4 regions of the Streptomyces sp. NPDC059787 genome follow, and region 3 is predicted to be linked to each of the others. Evidence: riboswitches for the same ligand, from Rfam matches in the RefSeq annotation. Region 3 holds a riboswitch; each other region holds the start of a gene.
What was found. Region 3 has a riboswitch for cyclic di-AMP ahead of ACFV5H_RS36625 (M23 family metallopeptidase). Riboswitches for the same ligand answer to the same signal wherever they lie in the genome.
Positions count from the first base shown of each region.

Region 1: it holds a riboswitch for cyclic di-AMP, as region 3 does, so the genes downstream of both, ACFV5H_RS27845 (C40 family peptidase) here and ACFV5H_RS36625 (M23 family metallopeptidase) in region 3, are expected to answer to the same signal.
Region 2: it holds a riboswitch for cyclic di-AMP, as region 3 does, so the genes downstream of both, ACFV5H_RS00855 (transglycosylase SLT domain-containing protein) here and ACFV5H_RS36625 (M23 family metallopeptidase) in region 3, are expected to answer to the same signal.
Region 4: it holds a riboswitch for cyclic di-AMP, as region 3 does, so the genes downstream of both, ACFV5H_RS01855 (NlpC/P60 family protein) here and ACFV5H_RS36625 (M23 family metallopeptidase) in region 3, are expected to answer to the same signal.

Region 1 covers NZ_JBHWHX010000035.1:75,148-78,938, forward strand. The annotation lists gene ACFV5H_RS27825 (8-amino-7-oxononanoate synthase) at 1-591, shown strand, start outside; gene ACFV5H_RS27830 (DUF397 domain-containing protein) at 645-869, opposite strand; gene ACFV5H_RS27835 (helix-turn-helix domain-containing protein) at 879-1,739, opposite strand; gene ACFV5H_RS27840 (ATP-binding protein) at 1,952-2,413, shown strand; gene ACFV5H_RS27845 (C40 family peptidase) at 2,453-2,926, opposite strand; cyclic di-AMP (ydaO/yuaA leader) riboswitch at 2,930-3,132, opposite strand; gene ACFV5H_RS27850 (hypothetical protein) at 3,468-3,776, opposite strand; gene ACFV5H_RS27855 (ATP-dependent Clp protease proteolytic subunit) at 3,784-3,791, opposite strand, start outside.
Region 2 covers NZ_JBHWHX010000001.1:175,708-179,498, forward strand. The annotation lists gene ACFV5H_RS00850 (HAD family hydrolase) at 232-1,104, shown strand; gene ACFV5H_RS00855 (transglycosylase SLT domain-containing protein) at 1,068-1,562, opposite strand; cyclic di-AMP (ydaO/yuaA leader) riboswitch at 1,568-1,735, opposite strand; gene ACFV5H_RS00860 (polyprenyl synthetase family protein) at 2,299-3,309, shown strand; gene ACFV5H_RS00865 (outer membrane lipoprotein carrier protein LolA) at 3,550-3,791, shown strand, end outside.
Region 3 covers NZ_JBHWHX010000080.1:3,281-7,071, reverse strand. The annotation lists gene ACFV5H_RS36630 (PrsW family intramembrane metalloprotease) at 1-1,348, shown strand, start outside; gene ACFV5H_RS36625 (M23 family metallopeptidase) at 1,446-2,465, opposite strand; cyclic di-AMP (ydaO/yuaA leader) riboswitch at 2,477-2,634, opposite strand; tRNA gene ACFV5H_RS36620 (tRNA-Met) at 2,954-3,027, opposite strand; gene ACFV5H_RS36615 (dihydrofolate reductase family protein) at 3,091-3,791, opposite strand, start outside.
Region 4 covers NZ_JBHWHX010000001.1:372,338-376,128, reverse strand. The annotation lists gene pcrA (DNA helicase PcrA) at 1-849, opposite strand, end outside; cyclic di-AMP (ydaO/yuaA leader) riboswitch at 1,090-1,261, shown strand; gene ACFV5H_RS01855 (NlpC/P60 family protein) at 1,269-2,438, shown strand; gene ACFV5H_RS01850 (hypothetical protein) at 2,658-3,011, opposite strand; gene ACFV5H_RS01845 (NlpC/P60 family protein) at 3,372-3,791, shown strand, end outside.

The sequences.
Region 1 (3,791 bases), on a different contig from region 3:
GCCGAGGCGTGCCGGGAGCACGGCGCGGGTCTGGTGCTCGACGACGCGCACGGTCTCGGTGTGCTCGGCGACGACGGACGCGGGGCCCCGCACGCGGCGGGACTGGCGGGCGCCGACGACGTCGTCGTGACGGTGACGCTGTCCAAGTCGCTCGGCAGCCAGGGCGGAGCGGTGCTCGGCCCGGCCCGGGTGATCGGACACCTGGTCAACACGGCCCGGACGTTCATCTTCGACACGGGACTCGCCCCCGCCGCGGCGGGGGCGGCCCTGGCGGCCCTGCGGCTGCTGCGCCGTGAGCCGGGGCGCGCGGCACGGGCGGGCGAGGTGGCGCGGCAACTGCACTCCCGGCTGACGGCCGCGGGTCTGGAAGCGGTGCGCCCGGACGCCGCGGTCGTCTCCGTGCGCGCCCCTTCCCCGGAACAGGCCGTGCGATGGGCGGCCGACTGCCGGGCGGCCGGTCTGTCCGTGGGCTGCTTCCGTCCTCCTTCCGTGCCCGACGGTGTCTCACGGCTCAGACTGACCGCCCGCGCGGACCTGTCCGGGGCGGAGATCGAACGCGCTGTACGGGTGATCGGCGAGACGCGGCCATGAGTCGGCGGGACACGGCCGTGCGTCGCCCGACGACGGGCTGACCGGTCGGGTCGTCAGCCGACCGCGGTCACGAACTCCGTCCAGCTGGCGGGGGAGAAGAGCAGCGCGGGCCCGTCCGGGGCCTTGGAGTCGCGCACGGCGAGCAGTCCGGCCAGGGGGCCGGCGGCCGGCCGGGCCGTCTCCACGCAGTTGTTCGCCCCCGTGCTGTAGCTGCTGCGCAGCCACCTCACATCGCGCAGTGCGAGGCCGGAAGGGATGGTCCGAGGCGGTACGGGCATCGTGCCTCCTTACGCGCCGGCGGCTGCGCCGGCGATGAAATCCAACGAGTCCTCGGGTGAAAGGGCGTGGATCGAGAGGGCGTCGAAGGCCTCCGAGTACACCCGGAGGTCTTCTTTCCGCTCCAGATGGAGGCTACTCGTCAAGTGGTCGAGAACAACCACGTCCAGATCAGAAGTGCGCAAAAATGAAAAGATTACGAAAGGGCCGGTCACGCCGATGTGCGCGCCGGCGCTGAACGGCAGGACCTGCAACCGCACCTGGGGCAGCCGGGCCGCCTCGACCAGCCGGTTGAGCTGACGGGCCATCACGCCGGGACCGCCGACCTCCCGGCGCAGCACCGCCTCGTCCAGGACCGCGCTGAGCTCCAGCGGCGGCGTCGCCCGCAGCACGTCCTGCCGGGCCAGCCGCACCTCCACCAGCGCGTCCAGGCGCTCCTCCGACGCGTCCTCCAGGGCCGCCTCCGTCACGGCGCGCGCGTACTCCGGTGTCTGCAGCAGCCCCGGGATCACCGTGGTCTCCAGGGTGCGCATCGCGCTCGCCTGCGACTCCAGGCTGATGAAGTCCCGGTAGGTCGGCGGCAGTACGCCCCGGTAGGCGTGCCACCAGTGATGCCGTCCGTCGCCGTCACCGGAGCCCGACAGCACCAGCAGCAACTCCCGCAGCTGCGGGTCGGCCACGCCGTAGGCGTCGAGCAGTAACCGCACGTCGGCCGGTTTCACCCCGCTCGTACCCGTCTCGATCCGGCTCACCTTCGACTGGTGCCAGCCCGCAAGGCGGGCCGCCTCACCGCTGGTGAGTCCCGCCGAGGTGCGCAGCGCGCGCAGTTCGGCACCCAGTTTCCGGCGGCGCACCGCGGGACCGTGCTGCATGGACTTCTCCTTACTCCTTCCGGGTCGCCCGGATACGGTCTCCCGTCGCAGAGTTCACCGTTTTGAGCGACAGATATATGCACATCTTGGTGGATCGCCGTCCTGCGCCGTGCGGGGATGGCAGTCTGGCGGCGAAGCACCAGTGCGGGACCGTACTCGAACCATCCGCTCCGTGTCGGACTGCGGCCCCGTGGGAAAGGGACGACGTCGCCATGGCAGACCATCTGGAAGCATCCGTCACTCTGCCGAGCGATCCCGCCTCGGTGTCGGCCGCCCGTGCCCATGTGGTGGGCACGCTGGAGGAATGGGGCATGCCGGCGGACGCGGAACTGTGCGACACCATCCGGCTGATCGTCTCCGAACTCGCCACCAACGCGGTGCAGCACACGTTCGGGCAGTCGCCCACGTTCACCGTGGACGTCGTCCTGGTCCGTGACGAACGGGTGCACATCGGTGTCACGGACAGCCACCCGCGGTTCCCCAAGCGGCTGCCCGCGGCGGTCCAGCAGGACAACGGCCGCGGGCTGGTCATCATCCGCTGGCTGACCGCGGAGTGCGGCGGCAGGCTCAGAATCCGCCCCACGCGCGAGGGCGGCAAGACCGTGTCGGTCGAACTCCCGTGGACCGTCCAGGCCGCCGAGGCGGTCACGGCGGCGGGACAGCAGGAGCAGTGACCGGGCGGCGGTGCCCCGGGGCACCGCCGCCCGCCGCGGTCACCTCACCCGGCCGTACGAGACGCTGCGGGTCCAGATCTTCTGCAGGCGCACCACGTCCCCGGTCTTCGGGGCGTGCCAGATCTTGCCCTTACCCGCGTAGATGCCGACGTGGTAGACGTAGCCACCCGAATGGAAGAACACCAGGTCTCCCGCCCTGCGGTTCCCGGCGGAGATGTGGCGCGTCTTGTTGTACTGCTGGGCGGCGGTGCGCGGCAGCTTCTTGCCCGCCTTCTTGAACGAGTACAGCGTCAGACCCGAGCAGTCGAACCTGTACGGTCCCGTGGCGCCCCATTTGTAGGGCGAGCCCTTCTTGGAGGCGGCGATGTTCAGCGCCTTGGTGGCCAGGCCCGCGGCGGCCGCCTCCGAGGCGGCGCCGGGGACCATGATGGAGCCGCCCACGGCGGCCAGGGTGAGGGCCGAGGCCGTGCCGGCCCGGGCCATGAGAGACGGGACACGATTGAGCGCAGTCATGCGCAACCCTTCGTCAGCCGCCTGTGAAGGATGACCTGTCGGATTCGGGCTGGCGAAGTGGCCCGGCCGCACATGTGCGGCTTCACCCCAAGGACTGCTCGGAACTGACGTCCCGGCGGCCCGTCGTGCCTGGGTCCTCCACTCCTGCCGATCCACTCCTGTCGACCGGTCATCCGGGCGGCGGCAGGACTCGGCGTCCGCCCGGATCGCCCCGCCGCGGCGGCGGGGTCTTGTCGTCAGTCAGGGATCTTGGCTCATGGCGCGATCGAAATCCCAACGGAACGTGGGGTTTGTGTTGTTACTCACCAATCACCCGTTCGGGTGGACGCCTCCGTGTTCGGGCCCCCGCCGAGGGCCCGGGGGAGCCGCGGACCAGGGGTGGAAAGCACCGTTCCGTCCGTGCGGTACGCGCGTTGCGCAACTCCGTGCGCCCGAAAACAGCAGGTTCGTCTACGCCGGACGGGGGTACGCCGTTTGGTCCGTTTCAACCCCCGGCCGGGACGCACCGCCGACCGGGGCCGCCGTCCGGGGCCGACGGGGGTCAACTGCCGGGGGCCGGCGGCAGCGTGACCCTGGCCGTGCGCCGTTCGCCGTCCAGCACGCGCAGGGCCCGGGCCAGTGTGTCGGAGTGCAGTTCGCTCTCGCCGCGCCGGTGCATCAGGGTCAGCGCGTCGCGCAGCGCGACGGCCTTGCCGACCAGCGCCTGAGCCGCGCGCAGTCCGCGGTAGGTGTCACCGCCCAGGGCCGGGTTGACCCGGCCGAGCAGGTCGACGGCCTCGAGGTAACGGTCGATCAACTCGGCCTCCGCGCGGGTCAGCGCGGGCAGCGGCGGCAGCTCCGGTGGCAGCATCCGCGGCTCACCTCG
Region 2 (3,791 bases), on a different contig from region 3:
GCGTCCACTGCTCACCTGACCCCCCGATCAAGTCCCCCCTGGACCCTTGGAAGGTACCGCCCCGGACCGGGCGGACGGTAGATAGCGGACCATGTTCTTGCCAAACGGTGAAAGAGACCTGAACCGGTCCTTACCCGGCGTCGAGAGAAGTCGAGAGAAGGGAACCGCACCGAAAGCGAGCGCAAACGGGCACGGTGAATCGGACCGTCGGGTTGTCCGTATTCTCTGATCATGGCCGCACCCACCGCGTACTCACTCATCGCCACCGACCTGGACGGGACGCTGCTGCGCGGCGACGACACCCTCTCCGACCGGTCCCTCGCCGCGCTCGCGCGGGCGGAGCGGGCCGGCGCGCGACACCTCGTGGTGACGGGGCGCCCGGCCCCCAGAGTGCGGCCGCTCCTGGACGACCTCGGCTGCACGGGGCTCGCGGTGTGCGGACAGGGCGCGCAGGTGTACGACGCCGGCGCGCACCGGCTGCTGTGGTCCGTCACGCTGGACCGGGAACTGGCGGAGACGGCGCTCGGCAAGATCGAGGCCGAGGTGGGGGAGGTGCACGCCGCGGTCGACCAGGACGGGGTCGACGGGCTGACGCTGATCGAGCCCGGCTATCTGATGCCGCACCCGACCCTGCCCGCGGTGCGGGTCGAGCGGCGGGCCGAGCTGTGGGACCGGCCGATCAGCAAGGTGCTGCTGCGCCACCCGGACCTGTCCGACGACGCGTTGGCGGCGGCGGCCCGGTCGGTGATCGGGTCACTGGCCACGGTCACCATGTCGGGGCCGGGCACCGTGGAGCTCCAGCCCTGCGGGGTGACCAAGGCGACCGGGCTGGCGCTGGCCGCCGAGCACCTGGGGCTGAGCCCGGCGCGGACGATCGCCTTCGGCGACATGCCGAACGACGTCCCCATGTTCGACTGGGCGGCCCACGGCGTCGCCATGGCCAACGCGCATCCCGAACTGAAGGCGGTGGCGGACGAGGTCACCACGTCGAACGAGGACGACGGCGTGGCCGTCGTCCTCGAGCGACTGTTCGGCGGGGCGATGACGCTCGCCCGTCAGCGGGTGGCTCAGTACGCGCCGAAGACGTTGTCGATGGAGCCGTAGCGGTCGGCCGCGTAGTTGCAGGCCGCCGTGATGTTCGCGATCGGGTCGTACGGGTCGAAGGCGGTGCCGGGCACGTGGTAGGCCGCGAAGGTCGGGTCGATGATCTGCAGCAGACCCTTCGACGGGGTGCCGGCGGCGGCGTTGGAGTCCCAGTTGTTGATGGCGTACGGGTTGCCGGAGGACTCGCGCATGATGTTGCGGTGGATGGCGTCGTAGCTGCCCGGGATGCCCTGCTGCGCCATGATGTCCAGCGACTCGCGGATCCAGCCGTCGAGGTTGTCCGGGTACGCCGTCACGGAGGCGGCGGTCGTCGGCGTCGTCGGCTCGGTGGTGGCCGCGGAGGCGCTGGTCGCGCCGAACAGCGGCAGGGCGACCATGGCGACGCCGGTGCCGGCGACGGCGAGGGAACGGGCGAGGCGGCGGTTGCCGAAGCGGCTGAGCTGACCGAAAGCAGGCATGTCTGGGTTCCTCTCCTACGCCTGCGAGGTGAGCTGTCGGGTTCGGGCGGGAGAGTGCCCGGCCGTGCCCCTGCGGGCATGGCTTCACCCCTAGCCGTCCCGGTGCGATGTCCGGTGCGGCGGCTTACCTGGGTCCCCCACTCCTGCCGTCTTGAGTTCGTCGTCGGGTGTGATGCGGGCGGCGGCAGGATTAGGCGTCCACCCGGCAGGCCCGGAACGTATGCGAGAGCACATGTCGGAAACAAGCGCGGGCATCACAGAAGGTGCCGTTTGATCTTGTGATGGGGGTTTTGGGGTGCTTGATCCTTTGCTACTGCCAAGGGTCAACTCGGCGTCGGGGGAAGGGGGAAGGGGGATGGCGGCGGTCGGTGGGGGTGCCGGATCGCGCGTGACCCACTTCACTGGGGATCACCTGTGAGCGCATTTTTCGCCAAGGGGAATTAGCTCTGTATTTACGGCAAATCGGACGTCGGGGCGGGCAGGATGGTCCGCGTGGCGAGGCGGGGCCCGGGAGGCGGGTCGAGGAGTGGATTGCTACGTCCGGGAAAGCCGAAGAATGTCCGTTGTTATCAGCCGATCAAAAGCACTCCGCTCCTGATCCCGTACCGCCCTGCCCGTAACGCCGGGCGCTGGCGGTGATCGGAACATGACCGGATACGCTGACTTGAGTGGTGGCAGCGACCTATCGACATTCCGTGTAACCGCCAGTGGGACACCAGCAGACAGGAGACCCCTCGTGACCGTCGTCGGGCCGTTCGGGCTGAGCGTGCGGGACCAGGCTCTGGAAGCCGATGTCCAGGCCGGAATGACGGCTGTCGAGGAAGGGCTGCTCGAAGCCACCAAGAGTGAGGTCCCCTTCATCACGGGAGCCGCCCAGCACCTGGTGCGGGCCGGCGGCAAGCGGTTCCGTCCGCTGCTCGTGATGCTCGCCGCCCAGTTCGGCGACCCCTACGCGCCCGGTGTCGTGCCCTCGGCCGTGGTCGTGGAGCTCACCCATCTGGCCACGCTGTACCACGACGACGTGATGGACGAGGCCGAGGTGCGGCGCGGCGTCGACAGCGCGAACGCCCGCTGGGGCAACTCCGTCGCGGTCCTCACCGGCGACTTCCTCTTCGCGCGGGCCTCGCACATCCTGGCCGACCTCGGTCCTGAGGCCGTGCGGGTGCAGGCCGAGGCGTTCGAGCGGCTGGTCACCGGGCAGATCCTGGAGACCGCGGGACCGCAGGACGGCCGCGACCCGGTCGACCACTACCTGGACGTGCTCGGCGGCAAGACCGGCTCGCTGGTCGCCGTCGCCTGCCGGTTCGGCGCGATGATGTCCGGCGCCGACGAGACGGTCGTGGACGTGCTGACCCAGTACGGCGAGCGGCTCGGCGTCGCCTTCCAGCTCGCCGACGACGTCCTGGACATCGCCTCCGACTCCCACGAGTCCGGCAAGACCCCCGGCACCGACCTGCGCGAGGGCATCGCCACCCTGCCCGTGCTGCGGCTGCGTGAACGGGCGGCCCGGCTGGGTCTCGCCGACGACATCGCCCTGTGCGAGCTGCTCGACTCCGACCTCACCGACGACGCCCGGCACGCCGAGGCGCTGCGGCTGCTGCGCGCCCACCCCGCGCTGGAGCAGGCCCGCCGGGACACCGTGCGCTACGCCGAGGAGGCGCGCGCGGCGCTCGCCCCGCTGCGGGAGTGCGAGGCGAGGACGGCACTCGTGCAACTGTGCGACGCGGTGGTGCACCGCGCGGGCTGAGCCGGCCCGAACTCCCCCGACCCCTACGGGGCGGGGGAGGAAACCGTCCTCCGTGTCATACCCCAGCAGTACGTGGAGTTGCGTCCGGGGTCTGACGAATCCGCCTGCCGGATTTGGTCAGATGGACCACGACGGACAACACCACTTCTCACCGATTCGGGTGAGAATGGCGGCTCGGGGTGAGACCGGTGCGAGGTCACGAGACGAAAAGCCGCCGCCGACCACGGAGGTAGGGCACACATGGCACCGTACGAATCCGACGACATGACGATCGCGCGGGAGGCCGACGAGCCGCGCGCGGGGCGGCGCAGGGCCGCGCGGTACGTCGTCCCGGTCACGGTGATGGGAGTGGCGGCCGCGACCATCGGGCTCGTCCCGGCCATCGCCAGCTCCGGCGACCCCGACCTGCCGGAGATCACCGCCGCACAGCTCATCGAGAAGATCGCGCAGTCGGACGTGGAGCAGCTGTCCGGCACCGTGAA
Region 3 (3,791 bases):
CATCAGTCCCCCGTACCCGACGCCTCCCGGCGGAGCGCCGCGGCACGCGCACTGGTGGCAGCGGCCCTGGGTGCGGTACGGCGCGCTGATCACGCTGCTCGCCCTGTCCGGGCTAGTCATCCTCGCGCTGGTGCGGGAGCAGACCGGGACGCAGGGGTTCCTGGTCGGGCTCGGCCTCGCCGTCCTGCCCGTGCCGCTTCTCGTCGCCGCCTTCCGGTGGCTGGACCGGGTCGATCCGGGACCCTGGCGGAACCTGCTGTTCTCCTTCGCCTGGGGTGCCTGCGCGGCGGCGCTGATGGCGATCGTCGCGAACAGCTTCGCCACCCGGTGGATAGCGACGGCGACCGCCGACCCGACCGGCGCCGACACCCTGGGCTCGACCGTCATAGCGCCGGTGGTGGAGGAGTCCGCGAAGGCCGCGGCCGTCCTGCTGGTGTTCCTGTTCCGCAGACGCGACTTCACCGGGATCCTCGACGGCGTGGTGATAGCCGGGGTCACCGCCACCGGCTTCGCGTTCACCGAGAACATCCTCTACCTCGGCACCGCCTTCGGCACCGACCGGCTCACCGGCGACAGCGGCATCGCCTCGGTCACCGCGGCGACCTTCTTCGTCCGTGTCGTGATGTCGCCGTTCGCGCATCCCCTGTTCACCGTGCTCACCGGGATCGGCTTCGGCATCGCCGCGCTGTCCACGGACCGGCAGCGGGCCCGGCGCGTGCTGCTGCCGCTGGGCGGGCTGCTCCTCGCGATGGGCGTGCACGCGCTGTGGAACGGCTCCTCGGCGCTCGGCCAGTACGGCTTCCTCGCGGTGTACGTGGCGTTCATGGTGCCGGTGTTCGGGCTGCTGACCTGGCTGGTGGTGTGGACGCGGCAGCGGGAGCTGCGGACCGTACGGACGGAGCTGCCCGCGTACGTGGCCGCCGGGTGGATCGACGCGGCGGGACCGTTCGCGCTGGGCTCGATGCGGGCTCGGCGCCTGGCCCGGCGGTACGCGCGCCGCCACGGTGGGAAGGCGGCGGCGCGGTCGGTCGCCGAGTACGAGGCGTACGCGACGTCGCTGGCGTTCCTGCGGCACCGGGGGCGGCTCGGGCGGGCGGGGACGGACTTCATCACACGGGAACGCGAGCTGCTGCTGGAGCTGTGGCACCGGCGGGGAGCGGCCCGGCCGGCCCTGGAGCACGCGGCCCGCGCGACCGTGCCCCGGGTTCCGGCCGCCGCGGCGCCTTGGGCGGGGTACGGCGCATACGGCGGCTACGGTGGGTACGGCGGCTACGGGCATCCACCGCACGGACAGCCGCCGTACGGGTACCCGTACGGCGCGTACGACCCGAACACCCGCCGATCCTGACGGACCCGCACCACCCCGGAAACACCTGACCGGCAGCCCTGACGTCGGGGGGTCGTCGCCGGGACTGCCGGGGTTCAGGGCGTGGAGGCCCGCTCGCTCAGACGGTGAGGCCCTTGCTCTGCAGCCAGGCCAGCGGGTCGATGCCCGAGGCGGAGCCGTCGGGGTGGACCTCCATGTGGAGGTGGGCGCCGGTGACGTTGCCGGTGGCGCCGACGCGGCCGATCACATCGCCGGTGTTGACCTTCTGGCCGACGCTGACGCTGATGGAGGACTGGTGGGCGTACCAGATCTCGGTGCCGTCGTCGAGGGTGAGCACGGTCTTGTAGCCGTAGGAGCCGTCATAACCGGCGGAGGTGATCGTGCCGGTGTGGACGGCCTTGAGCAGGGTGCCCGTGGGGGCGGCGAAGTCGAGGCCGGTGTGGTGGCCGGAGGACCAGTAGGCGCCGGCCTGACCGAAGGTCGAGGAGATGGTGTAGGAGGAGGTCGGCAGCGCGTACTGCTTGGCCAGCTCGGCGAGGCGCTCGGCCTCGGCCTTCTTCCTGGCCTCCTCCTCCGCCTTCTTCTTGGCGGCCTCGGCCTTGGCCTTGGCCTCCTTCTCCGCCTTGGCGGCGGCCTCGGCGGCCTGCTTCTCGGCGGCGGCGACGGCCTCGGCGGCGGCCTTGGTCTCGGCCTGGCTCTGCTGCTGCTCGACCTGGGCCATGATCCGGGTGCGCAGCGCCTCACCGGCGCCGGAGGTGCCCTGCTCGGTGTCGGCGGCGGTCATGCCGAGGGTGCTGAGGGGGGTGGCCGATCCCTCGGGGGTTTCCTCGTCGGAGATGAGGGAACCCACGTTGGGGAGGTCGGGCATGGAGATCGAGACCGGCGGCTTGCCGGTCTGGGCGCTGGCCATGCCGCCGGCGCCGACGGCGGCGATGACGCCGACGCCCAGGACGGTGGAGCTGCGGGCGAGTCCTCCGCCGCGCTGCTTGGAGACGCGATGCCGGCCGCGTACGGGACGAAGGGACTCCGCGGTGGGGTTCCACTCCTCGAAGGGGCCCTCGTCGGTGTGGCCGGCGCCATAGGCGAAGGTGTCGCTCGGCTTGAACGGGGCCTCGGGGGCAGGCGGGTTGGACGCCACGTGGGCGCGCTCCTTCCTTCCGTCTTCGCCTACCGGGTTAGCTGACGGGTTCGGAGCGGGAAGGTCTCCTACGCGCGTATACGAGCCGTGTTGCCACGGCGGTATCCACGCGATTCACCCCATGGTGGTGGTTCCCCGGTTCCCTCGCGGGATTCGGCGCGTGCGCACGGAGCCGCCTTCTGTGACGGCTGGGACGACCGCGCTGCGTTATCGAACGTTAATAGACGCGAGGGCCGTATTCCAAGCCGTTCCTCTTGATCGTTAACGATTCCCGGGGGGACTTAAGTGTCACGAGCGGCCAAAAAAGGGCGAGTTGACCGCACCTCAGGCCGTCTCGGGGGGCGGGTGGTTTCTGACCGTGCGTCAGTTGTTATGCGCTGCGGGGTGGATCGCTCACATTGAGTGAGAACGGGGAGCGGGCGGCGACGGGCGGGAAACGGAAAACACCGAGGGCCGGAATCCTTTGGATTCCGGCCCTCGGCCTTCAGTAGCGGGGACAGGATTTGAACCTGCGACCTCTGGGTTATGAGCCCAGCGAGCTACCGAGCTGCTCCACCCCGCGTCGGTAGGACCAGTGTACGCCATCAGCGGGACATGGCGCACACCCATGACCGGCGGCCCGGTCTCAGCGGCCGAGCAGATGGCCGTTGGGTGCCTTGGCACGGTCCTCGTGCTCCGGCAGGACGACGACGGTGGCGCCCCCGTCCGCCAGCACGCCGCTGCCGTCGGCGTCCGCCACGAACGTGTCCGGCTCGCGCCAGGCCGTGACCACCCTCCGCACCCCCGCGTCCAGGACCAGCCGGGCACAGGGCGCAGGGCGGGACGCGCGGCGGGCGCAGGGCTCCAGGCTGGAGTACACGGTGGCGGTGACGAGCCGGGGGTCCGTGGGGTCGATCCTGGCGAGCGCGGCCTCCTCCGCGTGCACCACCGGGTCGGTGCCCTCCCGGGAGTGGCCGCGCGCCAGCTCCGTACCGTCGGCGGCCACCACGACCGCGCCCACGCTGAACGCCGTCTCCGAGGGCGGGCACTCGGCGGCCAGCTCGCAGGCGAGGGCCAGCCAGTGGTGGTCGGCGGCGGAGGGCAGCGGGCCGGTGCCGGGGGCGGTGGGTTCGTAGCGCGTCAGGACGACGTCGCCGACCTGGCGGGTCTCGACCGTCCGCAGCCGGCCGCCCTGGTAGGAGCCGGGGCCGAAGAGGCGGGGGGCCTCCGCATCGCCGACGAACAGCGGGGCGAGGACCAGCTGGAGCTCGTCGGCCAGCCCCTCGGTGAGGAGCTGCGTGTGGACCGTGCCGCCGCCCTCGACCATGAGCCGCCGCACCCCGCGCT
Region 4 (3,791 bases), on a different contig from region 3:
GACCATGACGTGCCGGAAGCGGCGGCGGTAGTGCTCGGCGACGTCCGGGAAGGCGCGGAGCAGATTGACCGTCGTCATGATCAGGTCGTCGAAGTCGAGGGCGTTGGCCTCCCGCAGCCGCGACTGGTAGAGCGCGTAGGCCTGGGCGAGGGTCTTCTCGAAACCGTCGGCGGCCCGGGCGGCGAAGTCCTCCTCGTCGATCAGCTCGTTCTTCAGGTTGCTGATCTTGGCGCTGAAGGACTTCGGCGGGAAACGCTTGGGGTCGAGGTCCAGGTCGCGGCAGACCAGGGCCATCAGACGCTTGGAGTCGGCGGCGTCGTAGATCGAGAACGACGACGTGAAGCCGAGCTTCTTGCTCTCGCGGCGCAGGATGCGCACGCACGCGCTGTGGAACGTCATGACCCACATGGCGCCCGCGCGCGGGCCGACGAGCTGCTCGACGCGCTCCTTCATCTCGCCCGCGGCCTTGTTGGTGAAGGTGATCGCGAGGATCTGGCCCGGATGGACGTGCCGCTCGGCCAGCAGGTGGGCGATGCGGTGGGTGAGCACGCGGGTCTTGCCGGAGCCGGCGCCGGCCACGATGAGCAGCGGGGAGCCGGAGTGCACGACGGCGGCGCGCTGGTTGTCGTTCAGCCCTTCCAGCAGCGCGGCGGCGTCGATCACCGGGCGCGGGGCGCCGTCGCGGTAGTAGGTGTCCCGGTCCGGCGGCACGTCGAACTTCCCGCCGAACAGGTCGTCCGGGATCTGCTCCGGTCCGTGCTCGTCCTCGGGCGGTGGCGGGGGCTCGCCCTCGGGGCCCCGCTGGGCCTGGAGGTCCGCCAGGAAGCTGTCGTCAAAGAGGCTGCTCATCGCTCTCCGAGTCTAGGCCGCCCCACCGACAACCCGGGGCCACCCCGGGAACATCCCCGGAATCCTGCGGCCGGGACGGGACGCGCACCCTCCAGAACCAGCGCCTCACCCTGAGTGACACCGCACACAAGGTCACGAAAATGTATCGGGCATATCACCCATCAACCTTCACAGGGGCCACACCAGTTGGCTACGGTGCGGGCGGGCCGCACGACCCCCACCGGCGAACCTCGCCGGGCCGCGCGGCCTCCGCCGAGTCCGTCACTGCCCTCACGGCAGCCGGAGCCGGGGACCCACCGAGACCATGGGGTGAATCGGCCCACTCCCTCACGGAGCGGCCGTAGGGCAACCCTTCCGAACCACCCGCCCGAACCCGACAGCTAACCCGGTAGGCGGAGCTTTGGAAGGAGTCGCCTCCCTTGGCGTCGCACCGCAAGTCGCGCACCCCCGGCACGCGCGTGGCAGGCATACGGACCCCGGCCCTCGCCACGGCCGCCCTGACCTCCGTGGCCCTGCTGTCCCAGACGGCCACCGCCGCCCCCTCCGACGACGGCAGGCCGAGCCTGGAGGAGGTCGAGAAGAAGGTCGACGATCTCTACCGCCAGGCGGAGTCGGCGACCGAGAAGTACAACGCGGCCAAGGAGAAGACCGCGAAGCAGCGCAAGCAGGTGGACACGCTCCTCGACGACGTGGCCAAGCGCACCCAGAAACTCAACGAGGCGCGGGCGGAGCTGGGTTCCTTCGCCGCCGCCCAGTACCGGACCGGCGCCGGTGTCCCCGACACCGCGACCTTCCTGCTCGCGGACACCCCGCAGGACATCTTCGACCAGCGCCAGGTGATGGACCGGATGACCGGCCGCCAGAAGGAAGCGGTCGACGACTACGTCACCCGGCAGTCCGAGACGATGAAGAAGCGCCAGGAGGCCACCGAGAGCCTCGAGACGCTCACCGACACCCAGGGCGACCTGAAGACGGCCAAGGCCACCGTCCAGAAGAAGCTCACCGACGCGCGCGAGCTGATGTCGAAGCTGACCGCCGAGGAGAAGGCGCGGCTCGCGGCGATCGAGAAGGAGAAGCAGAAGGAGGCCGCCCGCAAGGCCGCCGAACTCGCCGAGCAGCAGAAGGCCCAGGAGGCCGCCGCCGCCCAGCAGGACAGCGGCACCTCGGGCAGCGCCTCCGGGTCAGCGGGCTCGGCCACCACGCCGTCCACGTCGACGGACTCCTCGTACGCCGCCAAGGCCGAGAAGGCCCTCGCCTTCGCCCGCGCGCAGATCGGCAAGCCGTACGTCTGGGGCGCCACCGGCCCCGGCTCCTACGACTGCTCCGGCCTCACCCAGGCCGCCTGGAAGGCCGCCGGCGTCACCGTTCCGCGCACCACCTACGACCAGGTGAACGCGGGCACGACGGTCCCCGTCTCCCAGGCCCGACCCGGTGACCTGGTCTTCTTCTACGACGACGTCACCCACGTGGGCATCTACATCGGCAACGGGATGATGATCCACGCGCCGAAGCCCGGCACGTACGTCCGCGAGGAGTCGATCTACTACGACGGCGAGTCCTCGATCCACAGCGTGGTGCGCCCCGCCTGACCCGCTCGGGAGGGGCGGGGACGGCCCTCCGGCGTCGTCCCCGTCCCGCTCCCCCTTTCCGTGCTGGTCCGTGCCACGGCACGCGGCGCCCGCACTCCCCCTGCAAACGCCGACGGCGGTGACGCTGTCCGCGTCCACCGCCGTCGGCACCCCCCGGCTCGGGGTCCGGGGCATGTTCTGCCGTGGGCCGCGGTCACGTCCGGGCCCGTGGAGCGGGGATCAGGTCCACAGCACCGCGATGAAGACGTTCGTCACGGTCAGCAGCCCGACCAGACCGAACAGGCCCTTGTCCACCTTCTCGTCGTCCCGCTTCACGTACACCAGACCGAGGATCACGATCAGCAGGGCCAGCTTCACGCCGATCTTGATGTTGTCGACGGAGTAGTCCTGGGCCTGGTTGAGGCCGACCAGGACCACACCGGTGACCAGCATCGTCAGCGCGCCGTGCAGCATCGCGGGGACGAACCGGGCGGTGCCCGCGCCCATCGCCTTCATCTGGGTGAGGAAGCCGCCGAGGAGCGACGCGATGCCGATGATGTGCAGACCGACGAAGAGGTGGATGAGTACGTCCATGAGGCCGGAGCCTAGCCATAGCCGCCTCGTAGCACTCCGGCGCCCTCAACCGTCCTTCCTCCGCCATATCGGTCATCACTCCGAGTAAAGGCTACGAAGCCGGAACGGGATCCTGGTCACTTACGGTCACCCGACGGTCCGCTCGCGTCACTTCCGCACAACCCGTTACCAGGGATACGCGGCCGGGCCTAGCGTCCTCCTCCAGGTGCCCGGCTCTCCACCGCCGCCCGGTCCAGGGGCGGCAACCGGACACCACCGCCGAGAAGGTCCGGCGGCGGACGGCTCCCCTGTGCACCCCCGCCGCCGGACCACCGGACGGCAGTCCGCTCCGCGCGGTCGTCGGAAAGGACGGGAATCCAGGTGGCAGCGCACCGCAGGCCCCGACAGCGCGTCGCGGGCGGCACCACGGCCCGCGCGGTCACCGCCGTCGCCCTCGCCGGCGCGGCCACCGCGACCGGCTTCGACGGGACGGGACACGCCGAACCGCAGCTGACACCGGGCCAGGTCAAGGCCGAGGTCGACAGGCTCTACCGGGAGGCGGAGACCACCACCGAGAAGTACAACGGCGCCAAGGAGAAGGCCGAGTCGGCCCAGCGGCGGCTGCGCGACCTGCAGGACGAGGCGGCCCGCAGGAAGGACCGGCTCAACTCCGCGCGGGACGCCCTGGGCACGGTCGCCGCGGCGCAGTACCGCGGCAGCGGCCTCGACCCCGCCCTGCAGCTCTTCCTCTCCGAGGACCCCGACGGCTATCTGGACGGCGCCGCGCTCGCCGAACGGGCG